2 regions of the Pedobacter sp. UYP30 genome follow, and region 2 is predicted to be linked to the other one. Evidence: riboswitches for the same ligand, from Rfam matches in the RefSeq annotation. Region 2 holds a riboswitch; the other holds the start of a gene.
What was found. A riboswitch is a leader RNA that binds a small molecule or an ion and turns the genes downstream of it on or off. The one in region 2 is predicted to bind S-adenosylmethionine.
Positions count from the first base shown of each region.

Region 1: it holds a riboswitch for S-adenosylmethionine, as region 2 does, so the genes downstream of both, ABIB40_RS10270 (O-acetylhomoserine aminocarboxypropyltransferase/cysteine synthase family protein) here and metH (methionine synthase) in region 2, are expected to answer to the same signal.

Region 1 is NZ_JBEPPD010000007.1:139,605-151,692, forward strand. Features, by position in the region: gene ABIB40_RS10220 (TonB-dependent receptor plug domain-containing protein) at 1-1,227, shown strand, start outside; gene ABIB40_RS10225 (YncE family protein) at 1,241-2,350, shown strand; gene ABIB40_RS10230 (PKD-like domain-containing protein) at 2,385-3,506, shown strand; gene ABIB40_RS10235 (DUF6580 family putative transport protein) at 3,574-4,164, shown strand; gene ABIB40_RS10240 (SIR2 family NAD-dependent protein deacylase) at 4,233-4,922, shown strand; gene ABIB40_RS10245 (Dph6-related ATP pyrophosphatase) at 4,912-5,466, shown strand; gene ABIB40_RS10250 (hypothetical protein) at 5,450-5,641, shown strand; gene ABIB40_RS10255 (YMGG-like glycine zipper-containing protein) at 5,717-6,184, shown strand; gene ABIB40_RS10260 (homoserine dehydrogenase) at 6,356-7,612, opposite strand; gene ABIB40_RS10265 (homoserine O-acetyltransferase family protein) at 7,758-8,831, opposite strand; gene ABIB40_RS10270 (O-acetylhomoserine aminocarboxypropyltransferase/cysteine synthase family protein) at 8,861-10,156, opposite strand; SAM riboswitch class I at 10,408-10,518, opposite strand; gene ABIB40_RS10275 (hypothetical protein) at 10,722-11,699, shown strand; gene ABIB40_RS10280 (trans-sulfuration enzyme family protein) at 11,823-12,088, opposite strand, start outside.
Region 2 is NZ_JBEPPD010000008.1:138,052-150,139, forward strand. Features, by position in the region: gene ABIB40_RS11135 (fasciclin domain-containing protein) at 76-627, shown strand; gene ABIB40_RS11140 (cupin-like domain-containing protein) at 906-1,784, shown strand; gene metF (methylenetetrahydrofolate reductase [NAD(P)H]) at 2,004-2,960, opposite strand; gene ABIB40_RS11150 (four helix bundle protein) at 3,016-3,393, opposite strand; gene metH (methionine synthase) at 3,454-7,227, opposite strand; SAM riboswitch class I at 7,392-7,491, opposite strand; gene ABIB40_RS11160 (Bax inhibitor-1/YccA family protein) at 7,690-8,436, opposite strand; gene ABIB40_RS11165 (hypothetical protein) at 8,592-9,158, opposite strand; gene murQ (N-acetylmuramic acid 6-phosphate etherase) at 9,332-10,135, opposite strand; gene ABIB40_RS11175 (S41 family peptidase) at 10,326-11,933, shown strand.

The sequences.
Region 1 (12,088 bases), on a different contig from region 2:
TACAATTCTGCAAGAGGACTGCCAGGAGCTATTGTTTCTAATAAATACACATTTACCCAACGCCAATGGGATGACAATACGTTTGTACAAGGCTCTTACCATAACAACTTAGCTCAAAAATATAACCTGTTACTCAATGCAAAATATGCCTACAGCTTTCTGCGCTATATAGATCCAGAAATAAAACTGAATAAAGGCATTTTAGACAATAGATTTACAGAGCAAGAATGTTACCTCTCTGCCACCAATCTCTATAAGTTTTCGAAGTTATGGCAAGTTTCTTTAGCCACCGATTATAGTCTGCAAAAACTCGATGCCAATCTGTACAATTTTGCCTATCCAACCCGCCAAACAGGATTAATCGCGCTAGCAAGTGGCATAAACTTAAAGAAACTACAAGTTCAAGGAAATGTGCTGGCTACTTTGGTGCACGAAAATGTAGAGCAGGGTATTGCCGCGGGTAATAAGCAAGAATTTACGCCGACAATTATGGCGTCTTGGCAACCATTTGACAGTCCAGACTTTCGTCTTCGGTCTTTCTATAAATCTATTTTTAGACTGCCAACTTTTAACGACCTTTATTACACTTTCGTTGGAAATTCAAATCTTCGGCCCGAATACATACACCAATATGACATTGGGTTTACCTTTAACAAAGCTCCGCTTAAAAAGCGTTTGGCGTATTTTTCCATACATACAGATGCGTATTATAACCGAGTTAAAGACAAGATTGTCGCCATTCCGGGCAATAATTTGGGGCGTTGGACCATTTTTAATATAGGTGATGTGAGTATAAAAGGGGTGGAGACAAACATCCAAACCGTTTGGAGTTTAGCAAAAGATTTATCACTCAAAGCCAGCGCCAATTATACCTTCGAGAAAGCAATTGATATAAGCGCTACGGCATTTAATTATGGAGATCAGGTTCCATACATTCCAGTAAACAGCGGCACGGCTAGACTCGCCATCGATTATAAAAATTTTAGCTTTAATTATGGCTACATCTACACTGGCGAACGGTATAGCCAAAGCGCAAATATTCCTGTAAATTACGTTAAGCCTTGGTACACCCACGATTTAACGGTCGGCACAAATTTTAAACTGAATACTACGAGGCTGGCTTTAACCGCCGAGGTAAATAATGTGTTTAACCAATATTACGATGTTGTGCTCAATTACCCAATGCCAGGAAGAAACTATCGCTTTACACTAAAATCAAACTTTTAAACACCTAAAAAACATGGAAAATAAATTACAAATTTCAATTAGACTTATCGCCGCAGTATTTTTGCTGGCTTCTGTATCTGCCTGTAGGAAAGATCCGCCTAAGAAAGACGACGTTACAAACGGCTACGAAAACCCTTCTAGTGGCATGAAAGGCCTTTATCTGCTTAACGAAGGGAACATGGGGTCTAACAAAGCATCGTTAGATTTTTACGATTTTGCATCTGGTTTATATACACGCAATATATTTAGTGCTGTAAACCCCGCGGTAACTTTAGGATTGGGCGATAGCGGCAACGATGTAAAAATTTACGGATCTAAAATGTATGTTGTGGTAAATGGTAGTAACAAATTAGAGATATTAAATGCCAAAACTGCTAAAGAGGTTGGTAAATTAGATATTCATAACCCAAGATATGTAACTTTTTACAAAAACTTTGCCTACATCACTTCTTACGACGGCTTTGTGGCAGTTGTAGATACCGCAAATACAAGTGTTATCAAAACTAAAATTACAGTGGGTAATCAACCAGAGGAAATGGCCGTAGTGGGATCTAAACTCTATGTTGCAAACTCAGGCGGGCTAAATCCCCCAAATTATGATCGTACCGTTTCTGTAATTGATTTGAGCTCGAACATCGAAATTAAAAAAATAGATGTCGCTATAAACTTGCATCATTTAAAGGCAGATCAGTACGGCGATCTGTACGTAACCTCTAGAGGTGATTACGCTAACATTCCTTCCTCTATTTTTTTAATTGATACCAAAACAGATGCGGTAAAAAAGGATTTTCATTTGCCGGTTGAGAACTTTTGTATTGAGGGCGACAATGCTTACGTTTTCTCTTACAGCTACACAACGAAGAAAGCAACTTACGTAAAGCTAAATGTTAAAGAGGAGACTGTGGTAAGCGATAATTTCATTACCGATGGAAGTGAATCGTCAATTAAGGTTCCTTACGGAATAAGTGTGGACTCGTCAAATGGCGATATCTACGTGTCGGACTCACCAAGTTACGTTGACCCTGGGGAACTTTATTGTTTTGATAAAACAGGTAAAAGCAAATTTAAAACTCCGCTTACCACAGGCGATATTCCCGGCCATTTTGCTTTTTTGTCTAAATAATCCATTAAAAACACACACCTAAAAAATAGAAAAAATGAACAGATTAATTACCCTATTGTTACTGGGCGGTATATTTATTACCAGTTGTAAAAAAGACCATGGGTTTCTGCCTCCAAACGTTAGTTTAACAAATCAAGCAGACTCAGTTACCGCAAAAATAAACGTAGCCCAAACTTTCAACATCGATGTTAAAACCGATAAGGATTTGACGCAAGAATGGGTGCTTGACGGGAAAAAAGTTGGTAATGGAAATAGTTATGATTTTACTGCCGCTAATGCCGGTAGTTATTTGCTTACCTACAAAGCCACAAATGCAGGCGGTGTATTTACGCATAGTTACAAAATTATAGTGGAGGTGCCTGTAATTGCAATTAAAGCTGCAAGCAGCAAATTTATCAGCAAAGTTTTTGACTATCAACCTGCTCCAGGACAGGGCATTAACGAGACTGTAGGCAGCCCAGAACAAGCGCAAAAGCTTATTGGTGGCACAAATAGCTTTGTCACCTTAGGTGCTTTTGGTGGTTTTATCATTTTCGGGTTCGACCATTCTGTGGTTAACAATACAGGTTACGATTTAGGTATTTATGGCAATCCATTCGGCCCGCCATACGATTTCTCTGAACCAGGCGTGGTAATGGTAAGTCAAGATGCGAATGGAAACGGTTTGGCCGATGATGAATGGTATGAATTGGCAGGAAGCGAATATGCAAAAGCAACCACCATTAAAAATTACGAAATTACCTACACCAACCCGAAAGCATTTGCAGATGTGCCCTGGACAGATAACCAAGGTAAGAGTGGAGTTGTTAAAATAAATAACTTCCATAAGCACAATTTCTATCCAGAATTTGCCGACAATCAAGAAAAGCTAACCTTCAAAGGCACGCTTTTGCCCTCCACCGTGTCTTCAAGTGGTTTTACCACAAGTAAACCATTTGATTTTGGTTATACAGACAGCTATTCTTTGGGAGACGATTTCAAAACCAACGGATTTAATTCATTCGACATTTCTCGGGCTGTTAATAAAGAAGGCAAGAAAGTGGTGTTAAAAACGATAGATTTTGTAAAGGTGTATACCGGACAAAATGCTAATGCAGGCTTTTTAGGAGAAATTTCTACCGAAGTAAAAGGAGCTGTAGATTTGGGAATTAAGTAATTCTATTAAGAGTTTATATCCCAAGATAAAATTATAACTTTGCAATACATTAAAAATAACAAAGAAAATGTCAGATTTTAAGTTTAATCCACGCGATTTAGTATTGCTAGTGATGATATTAGCGATTACCGCTTTTAGATTGTTGGTTACCTTTAATACGGATGAACTGCAGTTTGCCAATTTTTCTTCTATTGGTGCGGTAGCACTTTTTGGCGGTGCGTATTTTAAAAACGATGTAAAAGCATTTGCTTTTCCTTTGTTAAGCTTGTTCTTAAGCGATTTTATTTTATCTACGACCATTTTTAGTTCATACAGCACTGGGTTTTTATACGGAGGATGGTATTGGACTTACATTGCGTTTGCGCTGATGGTTTTGGTTGGAAAAGTGATGCTTAAAAAGACCAACGTGGTTAGTTTTCTTGGTTCTGCGCTGATGATAACACTTATACACTGGGTTGTAACAGATTTGGGTGTTTGGTACGGCAGTCCTGTCTATACCCAAAATTTTGCAGGCTTTTGGCAAGTTTTAGTGCTTGCTATTCCGTTCGAGCTTAGGTTTTTAGGAGGAACTGTTGTTTACGGCGCAATAATCTTTGGTGCTTTCGAGGCGTTAAAGTCGAAATATACGGTGCTAAAATTACAACCACAGCGCGCCTAATTAGTAAAGAAAATATTTTTATATCCTCCTTTAGCATAGCTTTAGGAGGATTTTTTTTATTTTAGCGTATGGAAAAATTGGTGGTTTTTACAGGCGCCGGAATAAGTGCAGAAAGTGGATTGAAAACTTTTAGAGATGCCGATGGACTTTGGGAGGGTTACAATATCGAAGATGTTGCCACGCCAGAAGCTTGGAGAAAAAACCCGGAACTGGTACAAAATTTTTATAATGAACGTCGTGAACAAGTTCTAAAAGCAGAACCAAACGAAGCTCATAAAATCATAGCCTCGCTCGAAGAATTTTTTGAAGTTAGCGTTATTACCCAAAACATAGATGACCTGCATGAGCGTGCTGGTTCTAAAAATGTAGTGCATTTACATGGGCTGATTACCAAAAGTCAATCCGATAAAAATTCAAGTTTAACCTATTCAATTATGGGAAGCAACATAGAAATGGGCACCTTATGCGAGCTCGGTTCGCAGCTGCGGCCACATGTGGTTTGGTTTGGGGAAGAGGTGCCCATGATAGAAGAGGCTTCTTTTCTTTGTAGCAAAGCTGATGTTTTTGTACTCGTTGGGAGTTCATTGGCGGTTTATCCTGCTGCGGGTTTGCTACAGTTTGTGCCATCGAAAACCATAAAATACATCGTCGATCCAAAAATACCTAGCGTTAGCGCTTATCAACATGTGGTAAAAATTGAAGAAAAAGCTGTTATTGGCATGAAGGAGGTAAAAGAGCTTTTGCTAAATGAGCGATAGAAAACTATGCGTGTTCAACTGGAGTGGGGGCAAAGACAGTACTTTGGCGCTCCATCATGTTTTGCAAGATGATACTTTGGAGGTAAAGTATCTGCTCACCACTATTTCCGAAGCATACAACAGGGTGTCTATGCACGGTTTGCGTGTTTCGTTACTCAGGCGACAAGCAGAAAGCATCGGCATTAAGCTTTATGAGGTTTATCTGCCCGAAAATGCAAGTATGGAAAGTTATAATACTTTGATGGAGCATCACTTAAAAAAGTTAAAAAATGAAGGAATAACGCATTCTATTTTTGGAGATATTTTTTTAGAAGATTTAAAAAGATATCGGGAAGAAAAAAGCGCAGCAAGCGGGATGGAAGCTATTTTTCCGATTTGGGGGCGAAATACAACCGAGGTCATCAACGAGTTTTTAGCCCTTAATTATCAAACGATAATTATTTGTGCCCAGCAAAATTTAGAACCCTACTGCGGTAAAATTATCGATGTAGATTTAATTGAGTCTTTGCCCTTAGAAGTAGACGTATGTGGCGAAAAATGGTGAATTCCACACCTTTGCTTTCGCGGGGCCAATCTTTAAAAAGAAGATTAGTTTTAGTGTTGGAGAAAAGGTAAATAGAACTTACACTATTGCTAAAACAGTACAGAATGGAGAAAATAAAACCCAAACTACCACCGAGGAAATTGGTTATTGGTTTAGTGATTTAATAGAAGCGTAACAAGAATATAGTTTTTTGGCATCATTTTTTCATAAGGTTATCTAAACACAGATTAGGTTATTAAAAAACACAGTTATGAAAAAGTTATTTGCAATAGTAGCATTAAGTTCGGTCATGTTTGCTTGTAACAATAAGGCAAAGCAAGAACAAGCGGTTCAAAAACAGGAACAGGTGAAAGCGATAAAAGACAGCATTCGCTTGGATAGTTTCGCTAGAGTTGACGCAGTAAAAAAAGAGAAAGCCAAAAAAGATGCCGAAGTCGCCGCAGCTTATAAGGCCGGGAAACGTTCGGCCACGGGAAGTTACGCTAACGGTAGCAGCAGCAGTTCTTCTAGTTATGGTGGTACTCAGCCAACCGCTAAGAAAAAAGGTTGGAGCGATGCAGCTAAAGGTGCAGTTATTGGTGGAGCTGCCGGAGCAGTTGGTGGTGCCATTATCGATAAGAAAAAAGGTAGAGGTGCAGTAATTGGTGGTGTAGTTGGCGCTGGTACTGGTTATTTGATAGGTAGAGGTAAAGACAAAAAATCTGGACGTGCTAACTAGTAACTTTGTTAAAAATACGTTAAAAGCGGCAGAAGATTTCTGACCGCTTTTTTTATGCTCCTTTATGCTAAAGAATTTGTTGAATAACGGCTAACAACCCGTCAAAGAAATCCGCAAATAAAAAAAAGGCCTTTCGGCCTTTCTTCGTAATCAAAAACAAAACTTATTTTTTTAAAATACTTCTGCGCTGTTTGCCAATGTCTTCTCAGCCAAAGTATTCTGCAAGCTTCTTTCTAAGTGCACCTCATTGCTGGTGTACGCCACAAAGGTTTCGCTATCCAACAATAAATCTCTATGTTTAATTAGGCTACTTAATTTAATAATACCAATAACATATTTAAAATTTTTGGCTGCATAACGTTCGCTTATTTCTTCGAACTCTAACTTTTCAACTAAACCATCATCTTCATATCTAAGGTAAACCTCTAACAAACTTTGGTCTGAATGTTGAACCGCATGCCCTGAATTAAATTTTTTGTATTCGTAACGATAATCGTAGCGGAGTGCAACAATATCAGACAACACAGCTGCTCCTGTTGGGTGGCCACCTGCACCTTTGCCAAAAAAGAATTGCTTATCGGCAAAAGCGGCCTGTACGGTAACCGCATTATATTCGTTCTCTACATTATATAGAAAATCTTCTCTGTTTACCAATTTTGGCAACACATAGGTTACAATTTTATCTACACCAACTTTAACCGCAGTCGGTACCAGCTTAATCCTTAGATTTTTCTCCCTTGCATAATTTACATCGCTTTGAGCAAGGTTTTGGATGCCGACATTTAGAATATTTTCTGGTGCTACGAAAAGCCCGTAAGCATGCGCGGTTGCAATGGCCAGTTTATATTTTGGGTCGTAGCCGCCAACGTCTAAGATTGGGTCTGTTTCGGCAAAACCTAACTCTTGAGCTTTTTTGAGTGCATCTTCATAAGATTGATTTTCATTAAAAACCTTGGTTAAAATGTAATTGGATGAGCCATTAAAAATCCCGCTTATCGAACTAAAAAGCTCATTGTCGTAATATTCTTCCAAGTTTCTGATGATTGGAATACTTCCACAAACAGCTCCCTCGTACAATAATGATGTACCGTGTTTTTGTTGCAACTCTACTAATTCTTTCAAGTGCGTGGCAATCATTTTTTTGTTTGCCGATACCACATTTTTTCCACTTTTTAAAGCAGTTGTTACAATGGTATATGCAGCGTCAGCATCATTTATTAGCTCTATAACCGTGTTTATTTCGCTGTTTTCTAAAATTTCGGTGTGGTTGGTGGTAAACAGTTCCTTTTGTAACGTTCGTTGCTTGCTTGGGTCTTTAATGGCAATTTTAACAATCTCCAAATTAAGCTGTTGACTTTGGATAATGTCTAACAACCCTTGGCCTACAACCCCAAAGCCAAATAATCCTATTTTTAATTTTTTACTCATTCTTTTTGTTAGTATTTACTAGTTAGATGTTAGTATTGAGATGGGAGACATTAGATATGCTATTTGTTGCCAGTTATGGGTTGTGATGCCAAAACTAGACTTCTAACCCTTAACCTTTAACCCTTAACCCTTAACCTTCCTTCGCTCAACCCGTATGCTGCAACCTAATCACTTTCTTGTTTTTGCTCTCTTTTAAAAAATTGCCAATCACATTTGTTAAGGTGTCTGTTTCAATCAAGAAGCCATCATGTCCATAATCAGATTTTACAATCGCCAAAGAAGCATCTGGAATATGATTTGCCAAAAACTGCTGTTCTGACAATGGGAACAATAAATCGTTTTCTACAGCCACTACCAAGGTATTTGCTTTAACAGACTCTAATGCTTCCACGATACTCGGCCGGTTTCTGCCCACATTATGGCTGTCCATGGCTTTACTTAAATAATAGTAGCTATACGCATTGTACCTTTTGGTCAGCTTTTCTCCCTGATAGTTTTGATAGGAAGAAGCACGGAAATTGTCTACTTTATCGTCATCACTTTCTAGCTGCGTATTGCAGTAGGCACTAAAAGTTCTATAGCTAAGCAAAGCGATGCTTCTTGCCGCTTTTAAACCTTTCAATCCGCCCTCGGGCTGATTTGCATAGAACGTACGGTCGGCGGAAATAGCCAGCCGTTGGCTTTCGTTAAATGCAATTCCCCACGGAGAATGCACAGCATTTGTGGCAAGTAAAATTAGGTTTTCGATCATATTTGGCTGTGAAATACTCCACTCTAAGGCTTGCTGGCCACCTAAAGAACCACCGATCAGTACTTTTATTTTCTTAATTCCGAGATAATTGGCAAGAACCTCGTGTGCCGCAACCATATCTCTAATGGTAAAGCTAGGAAAGGAAAGATAATAGGGTTGGCCAGTTACCGAGTTTTTACTCAACGGATTTGTGCTACCGTAATGTGATCCCAGTACATTTGCACAAATAATAAAGTGCTCGTTAGGATTAAAAAGGTTGTTTTTTCCAAATAATCCCGGCCACCAATCCATCACATCTGCATTGGCGGTTAGCGCATGGCAAACCCAAACTACATTGTTTTTCTCTGCATTAAGTTTGCCAAATGTTTGGTAAGCGACTTGAAGATTGTCTATTTTCTTTCCATTTTCTAATTCGAAATTAGATTTGTGCTGATAATAGGAAACTTCATTATTTTTATGCTCGGACATATACTCGAGTTTAATTTTTGTAAACAACCTTACTTAATTGAAGCAAAAGCTTGTTCAAAATCTGCCTTAATATCGTCTATGTGCTCAATACCTACCGAAACGCGTAACGCATTCGGCTTAACCCCGGCAGCCAACTGTGCCTCATCGCTAAGTTGCTGATGCGTAGTCGCCGATGGTTGGATAATAAGCGTTTTCGTGTCGCCCACATTTGCCAAATGCGAAGTGAGTTTAAGGTTGTCTATAAACTTGCTTGCATTTTCTTTAGTGCCGTTCAACTCGAAAGAGAGTACTGCTCCAAAACCGTTCTTAAGATATTTTTTTGCCAGCTTATTGTATTTGCTACTTGCCAAGCCTGGGTATTCTACTTCCTTAACTTGAGGATGGTTTTCTAACCATGTAGCCAATTCCAAAGTATTGTCTACGTGGCGCTGCACCCGTAAAGATAAAGTTTCTACACCTTGCAGCAGTTGCCAAGAGTTAAACGGAGAAGGTGCGGGACCAAAATCTCTCAGACCCTCTACGCGTGCGCGGATGATGAACTGGATATTCCCAAACTGGCTACCTACGCCAAAAACATCACTAAAAACCAAGCCGTGATAGCCTTCTGATGGCTCAGAAAACTGTTTGAATTTTCCATTTCCCCAGTTGTAGTTTCCGCCATCTATAATAACACCACCAATAGACGTTCCGTGGCCACCAATCCATTTTGTGGCCGATTCTACTACTATGTTAGCACCATGTTCTAATGGCTTAAACAAATATCCGGCAGCGCCGAAAGTATTATCTACAATAAAGGGAAGATCATGTTTTTTTGCAATGGCAGCAATTTTTTCAAAATCTACAATGCTGAACGAAGGGTTGCCAATGGTTTCTACATAAATGGCCTTGGTGGTCTCGTTTATTTTTGCCTCAAAATCCTCTGGTTTATCTGGATCTGCAAAATCTACGTGTATACCTAGGCGTTTAAAAGCAACCTTAAATTGGTTGTAAGAACCTCCATATAAATGAGAAGAGGATACAAAACTATCGCCACTTTCTAAAATGTTATTTAATGCTATAAATTGCGCAGCAAGGCCAGACGCAGTTGCCAAGCCCGCCACGCCGCCTTCCAGCGCTGCTATTCTTTTCTCAAAAACATCGGTAGTTGGATTCATCAAGCGGGTATAAATGTTTCCAAATTCTTTTAGCGCAAATAAATTAGCGCCATGTTCGGCATTTTTAAAAACAAATGAGGTTGTTTGATACAATGGAACGGCTCTAGAACCTGTTACAGGGTCTGCTTCTTGTCCGGCGTGTACTTGTAATGTTTCAAATTTATATGACATGTGTATATGTTTAAATGTGAGTGATTTTAGTTTTTGAATGATTAAATTGTTTGTGCGTACCTGTTCAAAGGCCTTCCAAAATTGGTTAATAAACCAAAAAAGAAGATTTTTTTGTTTAGCAAGTGCAACAGCACATCGAGGTCATCCGATTGGAAAAACCAACGTAAAAAACTGACCTGTTTAAGCCAGATGACCTGTGCTTAATTTGTAAATCGCTTTGCGAAAGAAAATTTCTACTGTTCATTAGTTGTTATTTATATTTCCAAATAACTTTTTGTTACTTGGTCAGGAATTGGCACCTTCTCTTTTGGAGGGTTGCCAGCGAGTCCCAGAGCCTGTCTCTCGTCGCTTCTTTATAAATCAACCATTTAAAGTTGATTTTTATTTGATGGCTACCAAATAATATTTCAAAAGTGGGTAAAAAATTTTAAACAACAAAATTTAATTTCGATTTTTCTGTTCTTGCGCCTCAATAGCTTGCTGTTGATTGGTTTAGATGCCCGGGTTTTGGATTTTCAAGTTTACAAGCAAATGATTACCTTTATGGCTACCTAGATTTCTACCTATGAAAAATTTTAAATTTGTTTATCTTTCTGTATTTTTTATGGTGTGTGCAACGCTGCAAGTGCAGGCACAATTTGGAGGATTAAAAGACAAACTTTTAAAGGTTGGCGCGGCCAAAGCCGCAAAAATGATGGGTGTAGATAAGCTTTTAAAGCAGCCAGCAGCAATTACCACCAATTTTGATGATGTAGATAGAAGCGGAGAAAAAATGCCCGATTTTTTCAAAAACATTAAGGCGCAACCGCTATACTTACTGCCAAAAGCACCAGATGGAGGATTTTACCTTTGCGAAGGTTTCTATGAAATGACCAATAAAAGTTATTGCTTACATGCAGGAACTTATGGTCCCTCAAAAGGAGACGGCTACATGTTTGCGCCTTTATTAGGTCCAAAGAACGAAATAATTACCCTAATTTTAAAAAGTGCCGAGAACCATCCAGAGATAGATCAACATGATATTCAGCTATTGCTTTGGGCGATTATTGCGAGAACAAAATTTATCGATTATTCGGGAAGTATAAAAGTTACGGCGCTAAAATTGTTGACTACCAAACAACTTACTATGTTGGAAGGTGGCGTTATGGGTATTTTGCCAGGTAACATAATGGAAAAAGCAAAAGATCAACTTCCCCGCGGATTACAGGCGGTTTTTGAGGCCGAGAATAACATTAGGCAGTTGGTTGCTTCTGGCAACTATACTTATGCCGATATGGAAAAGTACGCAATTCTTGCGGGTATGGCTCCAGTTCGCAGCGATGTGCCAAGCGGCATTTGGACCAAACATCCAGATGGCTACTATGTTAGGTATGTTCCGTCTGGTTATCCAACTACCAAAACACAAATTTATGTTCCAAAAGAACTTTTGGTAGATGGCAAGAAACTTATTTACGATGCCACAAACGACATTGCTTGCCCCGGAAATACAGGTGCACAACGCTTGGTACAAACTAATGAACCGCTTAATCCCGACATAATTTAAAGTTAACTACCATTTGTTATCCGGTAAAAGAGGTAGGAGGCGGAAGGTAGAAGGTTTGAGATATGAGGCGAGGAGTCATACAACTTAACGACTAACCAACTAGACAATTTACCGACTAAACGCCTAAACAGTCAACGCTTGCTCTAAATCTGCTATTAAATCATCTATATGCTCTAACCCGACAGAAACACGAATAAGGTTTTTTGGAGTTTTGCTGTCGGGTCCTTCAATAGAGTAGCGATGCTCAATTAAACTTTCTACCCCGCCAAGACTAGTTGCTTGCGCAAATAGCTTTACTTTATTGATCATTTTATTGGCCGCTTTTTCGCCACCTTTAACCAAAAAAGAAAGCATGCCGCCAAAATCTTTCATCTGTTTTGCAGCAATGT
Region 2 (12,088 bases):
AATCTAGTTGCAAAAACCATAGACTGTAACCTGTCGTACATTAAGTCAAATATTCAAAAACTTAAAAATAAAGAAATGAAAAAGTTAATTTTATCAGGAATAGCCATCTTAACGTTGGCATTCACAAGTCAAGTTTTCGCTCAAAAAAACCCGATGGTAGGTGGAGCAGCCATGTACGCTACAAAAGACATTGTAGACAATGCTGTAAATTCTAAAGACCACACTACGTTGGTTGCAGCGGTTAAAGCAGCAGGTTTAGTAGAAACTTTAAAAGGCGCAGGACCGTTTACCGTGTTCGCACCAACTAACGAAGCTTTTGACAAACTTCCAAAAGGAACAGTAGAAACTTTGGTGAAACCAGAAAACAAAGCAACGTTAACTAAAATATTAACTTACCACGTAGTTGCAGGCAAAATGGATAGCAAAGCAATTGCAAAAGCAATTAAAAAAGGTAACGGAAAAGCAGAATTGACAACTGTAGAAGGCGGTAAACTTTGGGCTTACATGGAAGGTGGAAAATTGATGTTGAAAGATGAAAAAGGTGGAACAAGTACAGTAACTATTGCAGACGTTTATCAAAAAAATGGTGTAATACATGTTGTTGATACCGTGTTAATGCCAAAATAATATTTGGATTGAGTTTGGTTTATGACCGTTTCTGCTTTGGGGGCAGGGACGGTTTTTTTTTGATATATAAAATGGTTGACAATTTAATTTACGAAGGTTACGCTGAATTCAATTCTAAACCTTTTAAATTTTGGCTTAGTCTTAACCTCGGTCTCAGCCTTGACCTCAGCCTCAACCCTACGCTAAATAATTACAACCCAATTATTAGTGTGTATTTTTATAATGAAATAAAATTTACACTTTTGCTTATTGAGTTTCAAGAACTAGATGTTAAAACCATGAGCTTCCTTTTAAAACCTGTAGATACCGTAGAACAGATCAGTCCAGAAGATTTCAAAAAAAATTATTTGGATAAAAGACGGCCCTTGGTTATAAAGGGCCTGACTAAAGACTGGCCTGCGAGAGAGAAATGGACCACGGATTATTTAAAACAGATTGCTGGCGATCTTGAAGTGCCTCTGTATGACAATTCTAAGGCAGACCCATCAAAACCTATAAACGCAGCTACTAAGCACATGAAGTTTGGCGACTACCTTGATTTGATTAAACGAGAGCCAACCGAATTGAGAATATTCTTTTTCAACCTTTTTAAAAAAGTACCTAGTCTCATCGACGACATTAAAATCCCGAAGGATTTAATGGGTGGGTTTATAGAAAGTATGCCTGCGATGTTTTTTGGCGGTTCTAACTCCTTTACTTTTTTACACTACGATATAGATTTGCCCCATATTTTCCACACCCATTTTGGTGGCCGGAAACACATTATATTGTTTGATAATGAGTGGAAAGAAAGACTTTATTGCTTGCCGAATGCAACCTACGCTTTAGAAGATTACGAAGTAGATAATCCTGATTTTAAAAAATTTCCTGCGCTAAATGGTGTTAAAGGTTACGAAGTATTTTTAGAGCATGGCGATACGTTGTTTATGCCTACCGGAATGTGGCATTGGATGAAATATATAGATGGTTCGTTTTCTTTAAGCCTGCGTGCTTGGGATGCTTCAATCGGGCGCAAAATTGCAAGTGTTTGGAGTTTGTTTACCCATGGCGCGGTAGATAGCGCCCTTAAAATGATGTTTAAGGAAAAATATGCAAATTACCGAGAAAAGTTGGCGGTAACTAGGGCGGAGAATGCTTTGGCTAAAGGGAAACCTTAGAACCACCCCCAACCCCTCCTTGAAAAAAAGGAGGGGAGCTATTTAATTTACGATTTTAGATTTACAAATTTCTGCAAAATGCAGCTTCTTACGTCACGAACGATCCGCGCGCCAATTGATTAGATATTTGAATTTAATAGAGCATCCATCATTGCGAGGCACGAAGCGGTCTATACGATTGAAAGATTGCTTCGTGCCTCGCAATGATGGATTTTCCCCCTAAAATATCGCTTTGGCAATTGCTTTGGTTTGTTCTGGTCTGCCCATGGTGTAAAAGTGAAGTACGGGAACACCAAAATCTATCAATTCCTTACATTGCTTTATCATAAAATGGGTGCCTACTTCTTTTACCTCTGCGGTAGATTTGCAACGTTGAACAGCCTCGCTTAAATCGTCGGGCAGATCTATGTGGAAAATTTTGGGCAAGGCAACCAGTTGCTTCATGGTGCTTATTGGTTTCAACCCTGGAATAATGGGCACATTAATGCCGTTTTCGCGACATTTTTTTACGAAATCGAAATATTTTTGATTGTCGAAAAACATTTGGGTAACAATAAATTCTGCACCCATGTCTACTTTTGCTTTTAAGTATTTAAAGTCGGTATTGAGGTTTGGCGCTTCAAAATGCTTCTCGGGATAGCCAGCCACTCCAATGCAAAAATCACTCTGATGCGTATTATCGATATCTTCGTGCAAGAACTTTCCACAATTATGATCTTTAATATGCTGAATGAGTTCTGTGGCATAATGATGCCCACCGTTGGTAGGAATGAATGCATTGTCAGCTTGCCTGGCATCGCCGCGAAGCGCTAACACATTATCAATCCCTAGAAATTGTAAATCTATTAGCGCATTTTCTGTTTCTTCTTTGGTAAATCCGCCGCAAATTAAATGCGGAACGGCATCTATTTTATACTTATGGATAATCGCAGCGCAAATCGCAATAGTGCCAGGACGCTTTCTGTACGAAACTTTCTGCAACAATCCATTTTCTTGCTCTTTGTAAATATAATCTTCTCTTAAAGACGTAACATCTATAAAAGGCGGATTAAATTCTAAAAGTGGTTCTATGGCATCATACACCCATTGTATGCTTTGCCCCTTCATCGGCGGCAGCAACTCAAAAGAAAAAAGTGTTTTGTTATTCGCGTTTTTTATGTGATCTGTAATCTTCATTGCGTAGTTGGTTGGTTTGTTTGTTGGTTGGTTGGTTGGTTGGTAATTGAACACTTTAAACTTGCCCTAATTGATCTCTTGAAAGAAATCGGATATATCCATTAATTAATTTTCCAATCGTTTCGATTTCACCAATACATTCATTAAGCTGAATCTCTGAAATAAAACCAATATCATAAGAAACGTAAATTTGAGTCTCCAACTCATATAACGAGCCTCTAGCAATCGCCAGAAATTGAATAGTTTCTTTAGCATGCCTTCTGCCAGATCCCTCCGCAATATTTGATGGCACTGATACAGCACACCGGCGAATTTGTGAGATTAATCCATATATCTCCTCTCTTGGAAAGGAAGAGGATATTTTATAGATGAAAGATGTAAACGCCCTTGCTTTTTTCCAAACTTCTAAATCTGTATATTTTTGATAAGCCATCTGTTTAATGTTATCTGCAATCGTAAATCTCTAAAAAACTAATACCCAAAAACCAAACAACTAATAAGCCAAATTAGGCCCTAACCATCGCTCTGCTTTCTCTAAAGGCATTCCTTTTCGAGCGGCATAATCTTCTGCTTGATCTTTGGTGATTTTTCCCAAACCAAAATACCTAGAATCTGGGTGGGAAAAATAAAAACCACTAACCGCAGCAGTTGGGTACATGGCGTAGCTTTCGGTAATATTTAAGCCAATTTCTTCAGTTGCATTTAATAGGGCAAACAAAGTGCCTTTCTCGGTATGTTCCGGACAAGCAGGATAACCAGGTGCCGGGCGAATACCAGCATATTGCTCCTTTATCAATTCTTCGGCGCTAAGTTTTTCTTCTGACGCATAGGCCCAAAACTCTTTTCGCACGCGTTCGTGCATTCGCTCTGCAAATGCCTCTGCCAAACGATCGGCAATGGCTTTTACCATAATGCTGTTGTAATCGTCGAAACCCTTTTCGTATTCTACCACCAATTCGTCGACGCCGATACCAGTAGTTAAAGCAAAACCGCCAAAATAATCTTGTACGTTGCTTTCTTTCGGTGCAATAAAATCGGCAAGGGCGTAATAAGGTTGCCCTTCTACTTTTTCTGCCTGCTGACGGAGCGTATGAATGAGAACTTTTTGAGGTTGAGACTGAGATTCAGGTTGAGTGTTAATATCCCATTCGCCATTAACTTGGCTGCCTTTTATATGGTCTACCGTCAACTCTATATCATCATCACCCACCGTATTTGCTGGCCAAAAACCGATTACTGCCTTTGCTGTTAACAATTTTTCGTTAACTATTTTATGCAACATTTCTTGGGCATCGTCGAAGAGTTTTTTGGCCTCCACCCCCACAAATTTATCGTCGAATATTTTTGGGTAACTCCCACGAAGTTCCCAAGTATGAAAAAATGGCGTCCAGTCTATGTAGTCTATAAGTTCCTCCAACGGATAGTTATCAAAAATCCTAGTACCTAGAAAAGAAGGTTTAGGTAAGTTTTTATCAAAATCTAGCTTAAATTTACGTTCCCTTGCTTGCTCCAAAGTTTTATAGCGTTTATCAGAACGCTTGTTCAAATGTGCTTCTCTGGCCTTATCATATTCGGCCCGGATGCCATTCACATAAGCAGCCTTGCCTTCTTTGTTCATCAAAGTGCTACACACGGTAACACTTCTAGAGGCATCTAATACATGGATGGTTGGCCCAGAATAATTTGGCGCAACCTTTACCGCAGCATGAATTCTAGAAGTAGTTGCGCCGCCAATAATTAAAGGAATATCAAACTTCTCGCGTTCTATTTCTTTGGCAAAATGCACCATTTCATCTAGCGATGGCGTAATCAGGCCGCTCAGCCCAACTATGTCTGCATTTATTTCTCTTGCTTTTTTAATAATTTCTTGTGCAGGAACCATCACCCCCATATCTATCACTTCGAAATTGTTGCAGGCAAGTACCACGCCCACAATGTTTTTACCAATGTCGTGCACATCGCCCTTAACCGTGGCGAGTAAAACTCTCCCCGCAGACGAACTTTGATCTTGATCTGGATTATCTAGTTTTTCTTGTTCGATAAACGGAAGCAAATAAGCTACTGCCTTTTTCATTACCCGAGCAGATTTTACCACCTGGGGCAGAAACATCTTTCCAGCGCCAAACAAATCACCAACAATATTCATCCCATCCATCAATGGGCCTTCTATAACCTGTATCGGGCGATCATAAATTTGTCTAGCTTCTTCCACATCTGCATCCAAATGCTCTATCAAGCCTTTTACCAATGCGTGGGATAAACGTTTTTGCACAGTGTCGTTGCGCCAAGCTTCATCTTTTACAATCTCTTTTCCTTTTGCCTTTACCGTTTCTGCAAAATCTACCAAGCGCTCTGTAGCGTCATCTCGCCGGTTAAGCAACACGTCTTCTACCCTTTCTAATAGTGCAGGTGGAATTTCTTGGTACACTTCTAACATTCCGGCATTTACAATGCCCATGTCTAAGCCAGCTTGAATGGCATGGTATAAAAATGCCGAATGCATGGCTTCTCTAACCGTATTGTTGCCTCTAAAAGAAAAGGAAATATTAGAAACCCCGCCGCTTACCTTTGCGTAAGGCAGGTTTTCTTTAATCCATTTGGTGGCTTTTATAAAATCTACCGCATAATTGTTGTGCTCTTCTAATCCCGTGGCAACGGTTAAAATATTCGGATCAAAGATGATGTCTTCTGCCGGAAAACCGACTTCGTCTACTAGAATGTCGTAACTTTTCTTACAAATCTCTTTGCGGCGCTCAAAACTATCGGCCTGGCCTTTTTCATCAAAGGCCATCACCACCACTGCAGCTCCGTAGGTCATTATTTTCTGGGCACTTTCTATAAACTTTTCTTTGCCTTCTTTTAGTGAAATGGAGTTTACGATGCCCTTCCCTTGCATGCATTTTAAGCCGCATTCAATAACGCTCCACTTAGATGAATCTACCATTATTGGCAGTTTGCAGATATCTGGCTCTGATGCAATTAGGTTTAAAAACTTGGTCATGGCGGCTTCAGAATCTAACATACCTTCATCCATGTTCACATCAATCACCTGTGCGCCACCTTCTACTTGTTGTCGAGCTACGGCTAGCGCTGCTTCATAATCGCCACTTAAAATAAGCTTAGAAAATTTAGGCGAACCCGTTATGTTGGTTCGCTCGCCAATGTTTACAAAAATACTTTCGGGCGTAATGGTTACGGGTTCCAAGCCGCTAAGACGCAAATAAGGCGTAATCTCGGGTATTTTTCTGGGCGCTATTTTTTTTGCCTTTTCGGCGATGCATTTAATGTGTTCTGGCGTGGTTCCGCAACAACCGCCAACAATATTCACAAAACCAGATAATATAAAATCGTCTACTAGATGCGCAGTTTCGTGCGGTTGCTCATCGTATTCTCCAAATTCGTTTGGCAAACCTGCGTTTGGATAAGCAGATACATAACAGTTCGCTTTTGCGGATAATTCTTCGATATGCGGACGCATGTCTTTTGCGCCCAAAGCACAATTAAACCCAATACTTAGTGGTTTTGCATGGATTACTGAGATTAGAAAAGCTTCTGCTGTTTGTCCAGACAGCGTTCTTCCCGAGGCATCGGTAATGGTGCCAGAAATCATAATTTCTAATCGCCAATCTTTCTCTAGCCCCTCTCTAAATCTCTCCCCAGAAGGGAGAGACTTCAGTTCGTTTTCGTATCTCTTGATGGCAAAAATTGCCGCCTTTGCGTTTAAGGTATCAAAGATGGTTTCAATCAACAACAAATCTGATCCGCCATCTACCAAACCGCGAACTTGCTCGTAATAAGCATCAACCAATTCATCAAAAGTAATTGCCCTAAAGCCTGGGTCGTTTACATTTGGAGAAAGTGAGAGCGTACGATTTGTGGGGCCAATGGCTCCTGCAACGAAGCACTTCCTATCGGGATTGTTAGCCATAAATTCTGCCGTGGCAGCTTTGGCAACTTTTGCACCCTCTAAACTTAGCTCGTAGCTCAAATCTTCCATTTTATAATCGGCCATAGAAATCCGCTGCGTGCTGAAAGTATTGGTTTCTATAATGTCTGCTCCTGCCGCCAAGTATTCTAAGTGTATGGCTTTAATAATATCCGGACGCGTAATGTTTAACAAATCGTTATTGCCTTTTACATCGCACACATGATTAGCAAATCGCTCGCCCCGAAAATCTTCTTCGGTAAGCTGATAGCGTTGTATCATCGTGCCCATGGCACCATCTATAATTAAAATACGTTTCTCTAGTTCTTTTCTAATATCCATTTCCTTAGTATTGAGTACGTAGTATCAAGTATCAAGACTTGAACACCAGCGACAAAGCATGAAGTAATGAGCGAACGAATAGACAGTTATGTCTTGATACTCGATACTTTATACCTGATACTCCAATGCTTATTAAAAAACTCGGCGCATTCTCACACGTCTAAAACTTATCTTTTCTCAATAATGAGATAGAATGTAGCACCTTGTTGGCACAGGTTGCTAAGACTTCAGCGGTTCTAATCCCTCCGTCTTTCTTTATAAGCGTTGCAAAAATAGCATATCACAATATCAATATCAAATTTTTAGCCGCTAAGCGATACATTATTATAGTTAAGCTACAATTATCGCCACACAACCAAATAAAATTCGTTTTAAATCCCAAAATCCCTCGAGTTTTAAAAAAAAACAAAAAAAGACACATCTATCGATGTGTCTTTTAAATTGAAATCTTTTAAAAACTAATTATTTTCTTCCACCGAAGATACGAAGCAAGAAAAGGAAGATGTTAAGGAAATCTAAATAAAGAGATAAAGCAGCAACAATAGCCATTTTTTTGGTGTCTACCTGTAAAACTTGATCTCCTCTGGCCTCTATTCCCATACCGATGCGTTTTATTTTTTGCACATCGTAAGCGGTTAAAGCGGTAAATATTGCAATGCCAATAAATGCCATAAACAAGCTAAACTGCTTGCTCTGGATAAACATGTTGATAACCATAGCTATTACGAGTGCGATAACGCCGACCATTAAAATAGGCCCAAACTTGCTTAAATCTATGTTAGTGGTGTATCCCATAACTGCCATTACGCCAAAAATGCCTGCAGCGCCGGCAAAGCAACTTACCACCGAGCCTGTAGAATAATGAAGTAAAATAAAACTCAAACTTACGCCTGTTAAAACAGAATAAAGTACGAAAACGCCCACTAATGCCGGGAAGGACAGCTTACTTAATCCAAATCCCATTAGCATCACTAAGCCAAGTGGCGCAAACATGGTTACATACCCCAGTCCAGACAAACCGCCTGTATCTTGGTTTACCAAATATTGCATTAAACTTTTGTCACTGCTAAAAATATAAGCAGCTGCTGTTGATAAACATAGTGCCACGAACATCCACAAAAAAACATTTGCAAAAAATTGTTTAGAAATCGAAGCTTCTTGTTTTACAAAGACACTATTGTCTTGGTATTGATAATTTTGTTGATCCATTATATTTGTTGTGTAGATTAATTTTGTGTTAAAAAATAAAAAGAAGATGTTTCACTCGAATCTCTTCATAACGTCAGTTGCATCAATTATTGCAAAAACTGTGCAAAAGCTAAAGCGTCTGCCCATTTGCCATATTTTTTTATAAAAATAGTGGTTTAAGCCAATCTTTTTGTCAAAAGTTCTTCAATTTTTTTAAATATCTGTAGTGGCTTTAGTGGCCGCCAAGCAAAGTTATCGAACGCGCCGCCAAAATTTATATAATAATCTATGTTGTTCTCTTTAAACTCGCTAATTACGTGTTCATTAAAATTCACGCCAACAATCCATCCATCGTCTACCTCTTGAAACCATTCCTCATAATAACTGTCGTCTGAAGCATGAAAATTCAAGACGTTTTCTCCAATTAAAATAAATTTATTAATTCCCTCGTCCATCATCAGTTCTAAAATATCTCTTTTCAGCAACATAATGTCGTTGTTTATTGCATCATTCCATTCGCCAATAAATTCTATAATGGCGTAGCTACGTTCGTAATCGGCATAAAGCACCTTGAGGTAAAGTGTGTTGGAGCCAAACTCGTCCCATTGGGGATGGAGTAGAAAATTATAAATCTGCTTATCAAAATATAACTCAGAATATTCTGTATTATAAAATGGCGATTTGTCGTCTTCTGCAGATATGTAATCGTCTCTCCACTGGTAATATGGTTCTATTTCGTGCAAAAAGTAGTATTTAGTAGTTAGATAAAAATAAGTCGGAAGTCGGAAAGTCAGGAGTTATGGCGGCTACCAATTTTAAATTAATTTTTTAGCTCCTCTCCTTTTTTAAGGAGGGGTTGGCGGTAGGTTTTACACCCTGCCATCGTAATTCGTAAATCTAAAATCGTAAATTAACTTTATTTCCCTGCTTCTACGGCTTTACGCACACTGCCATATTGACTCAGCAATTTTGCCGCTTCGCCGTAACCAATGTTTAAGTCTTTTGCCACCATTTGCGTTCCGCGATCTACAAGTTTATTGTTACTTAACTGCATATCTACCATTTTGTTTCCCACAACTCTTCCCAACTGAACCATTACCGTAGTACTGAGCATGTTAAGCACCATTTTTTGTGCAGTCCCAGATTTCATCCGTGTAGAACCTGTAATAAATTCTGGGCCAACAATTACCTCAACCGGAAAATCTGATTCGGCAGCAATTGGGCCTCCTCCGTTGCAAACAATACAGCCAGTTAATAAACCATGTTTATTTGCTTCTTGCAAACCCCCTATAACATACGGCGTGGTGCCAGATGCGGCAAGGCCGATCAGACAGTCTTTTTCGCCAACGTTAAAATCTTGCAGATCCTTCCATGCCTGCTTCTTATCGTCTTCGGCAAATTCTACAGCTTTCCGAATCGCAGAATCTCCGCCCGCAATAATTCCTACTACAGCATCAAATGGAACGCCAAACGTTGGTGGGCACTCAGATGCGTCTACTACACCTAGTCTGCCGCTGGTGCCTGCTCCAATGTAAAAAAGCCGTCCTCCCTTTTTCATTTTCTTCGCAACTGCCGAGGCTAGCTTCTCAATTTGTGGCATCGCTTCTGCCACAGCAAATGCAACCGTTCTATCCTCTGCATTAATTGCTTGCAACACCTCTAAAACAGACATTTTCTCTATGTCTTTATAATTGGATTCTCTCTCGGTAACATTGTTCATAAATAAAATTTCTATAAAATTCGGAATTTTTAAGCAAAACTGGCGAAGTTTTTCAGAAAATAAAATAGGAATAAGACAAAAGCAATATTTTTAAAAAACCATAAGTCTTAAAGTTTTACAAACAAAAGCACTTAAATTTCTCTTTTAAAAATGATTAAACAGCTAATTTACTTAAATTTGCGTAATCTAAATGAAAAAGAATACCCGTTATAATTTACTTCTTGCATTAAGTTATTCCGTCATTTTAATAACTGGAATGTACTTAGGCTACAAATTTTTAAAAGACCAAGGGTATACTGTTGAAAAAACTCAAAATCTGGCCGACTCGCAAGCCCAAAAAAAAGATGAGATTCTGCAGATTATCAACAAGAAATATGTGGATGACATAAATACTTCTAACTTAAAAAAATTGCCTATAGACAGTCTATTGCACGAGTTAGATCCTCATAGCGCCTATTTACCTCCCGCCGATGCGGAGGACATGGGACAAACACTTGAAGGTAATTTTGAGGGCGTGGGTTTAGAATATTACATGCTTAACGACACCATGTTTGTTACAGGGGTTGTAAAGGATGGCCCGGCAAGTATTGCCGGAATAAAATTGGGCGACAAAATATTGAGGATAGATACCGCTACCGTTAGTGGTCGCAGAATGAGCAAAGACCAGCTTTACGGCCGTTTTAGGGGGAAATCTGGCACAGGAGTTAGCGTGTTGCTATTACACCCAGGCAGTCCTCAAAGCAAGCGTTTATTGGTTACCCGTGGAAAAATAAACGTAAGCAGCATAGATGCATCTTATCTTTTAAACGCCGAAACTGGCTACATACGGATAAGTAAATTTGGCGCTAATACTGATACGGACTTTTTTGCAGCGCTCTCTAACTTAAAAACAGCTGGAATGAAGAAGCTGATACTGGATTTAAGAGATAACGGTGGCGGCTACTTTAGTGCAGCTACTGGTTTGGCAGATCAGTTTTTGCCAGATAACAAACTTATTGTGTTTACGCAGGGCAAGCACCAGCCGCGCACCGACTATATGTCTACAGGAACTGGTATTTTTCAACAAGGCAAGCTGGCTATTTTAATCAATGAAAACACGGCATCGGCAAGCGAAATTGTAGCTGGCGCTGTACAAGATCTCGGTAGGGGAATAATTGTTGGGCGGCGTTCTTTTGGAAAAGGCTTGGTGCAAGAACAGTTTCCATTTGAAGATGGATCTGCCCTTAACTTAACTATTGCCCGCTATTATACGCCAAATGGCAGAAGCATACAAAAATCTTATGCTAACGGCTACGATGCCTATAAACGCGAGTTAGATGACCGAATGACCGATGGAGAGCTGACCAGCGATCGCAGTTCGTTTAAAGATTCTGTACAAAAGGGAGAAGGTATCGAAAACAGAACAGCCAAAATAACAAAAACCCCTGGAGGGATTGAACCAGACATATTTGTTAAGCTAGATACAGCAGGATATAACACCTTTTACAGCACTTTAATGAGTAAAAAAATACTGTCTGACTTTGTGTTTCAAACACTAACCCTAAAGTATCCGTCAACCGCGATTGAACAAAACTTAAATACGTTTAAACTTAGCGAAAACGATTTTAAAGATTTTACCAATTTTTTGCAGAAAAAAAACATATTGGTAAACTTTCAACAGCTAAATGCCGCTAAGCCTGTTATTTTAAACAACCTAAAAGCTATTTTGTATCGGTTTTACTTTGGCGATGTTGGGTATTACAAAGCGGTAAATCCGAATGATGCCATGGTAAAAGAGGCATTGAGCAGTTTGCAGTAAAATCTCCATAGCCAATTTGACAGTTATTCCTTGGATAACTCATTACAAATAAACCTTGATAGAATTAACTTATTGTCTGTTGCAAAGCCAACAAATCTTTTTTATGAGTATAGATTATTTCTAAATTACAGTTTTAAACTTGTCTTGGCTTAATT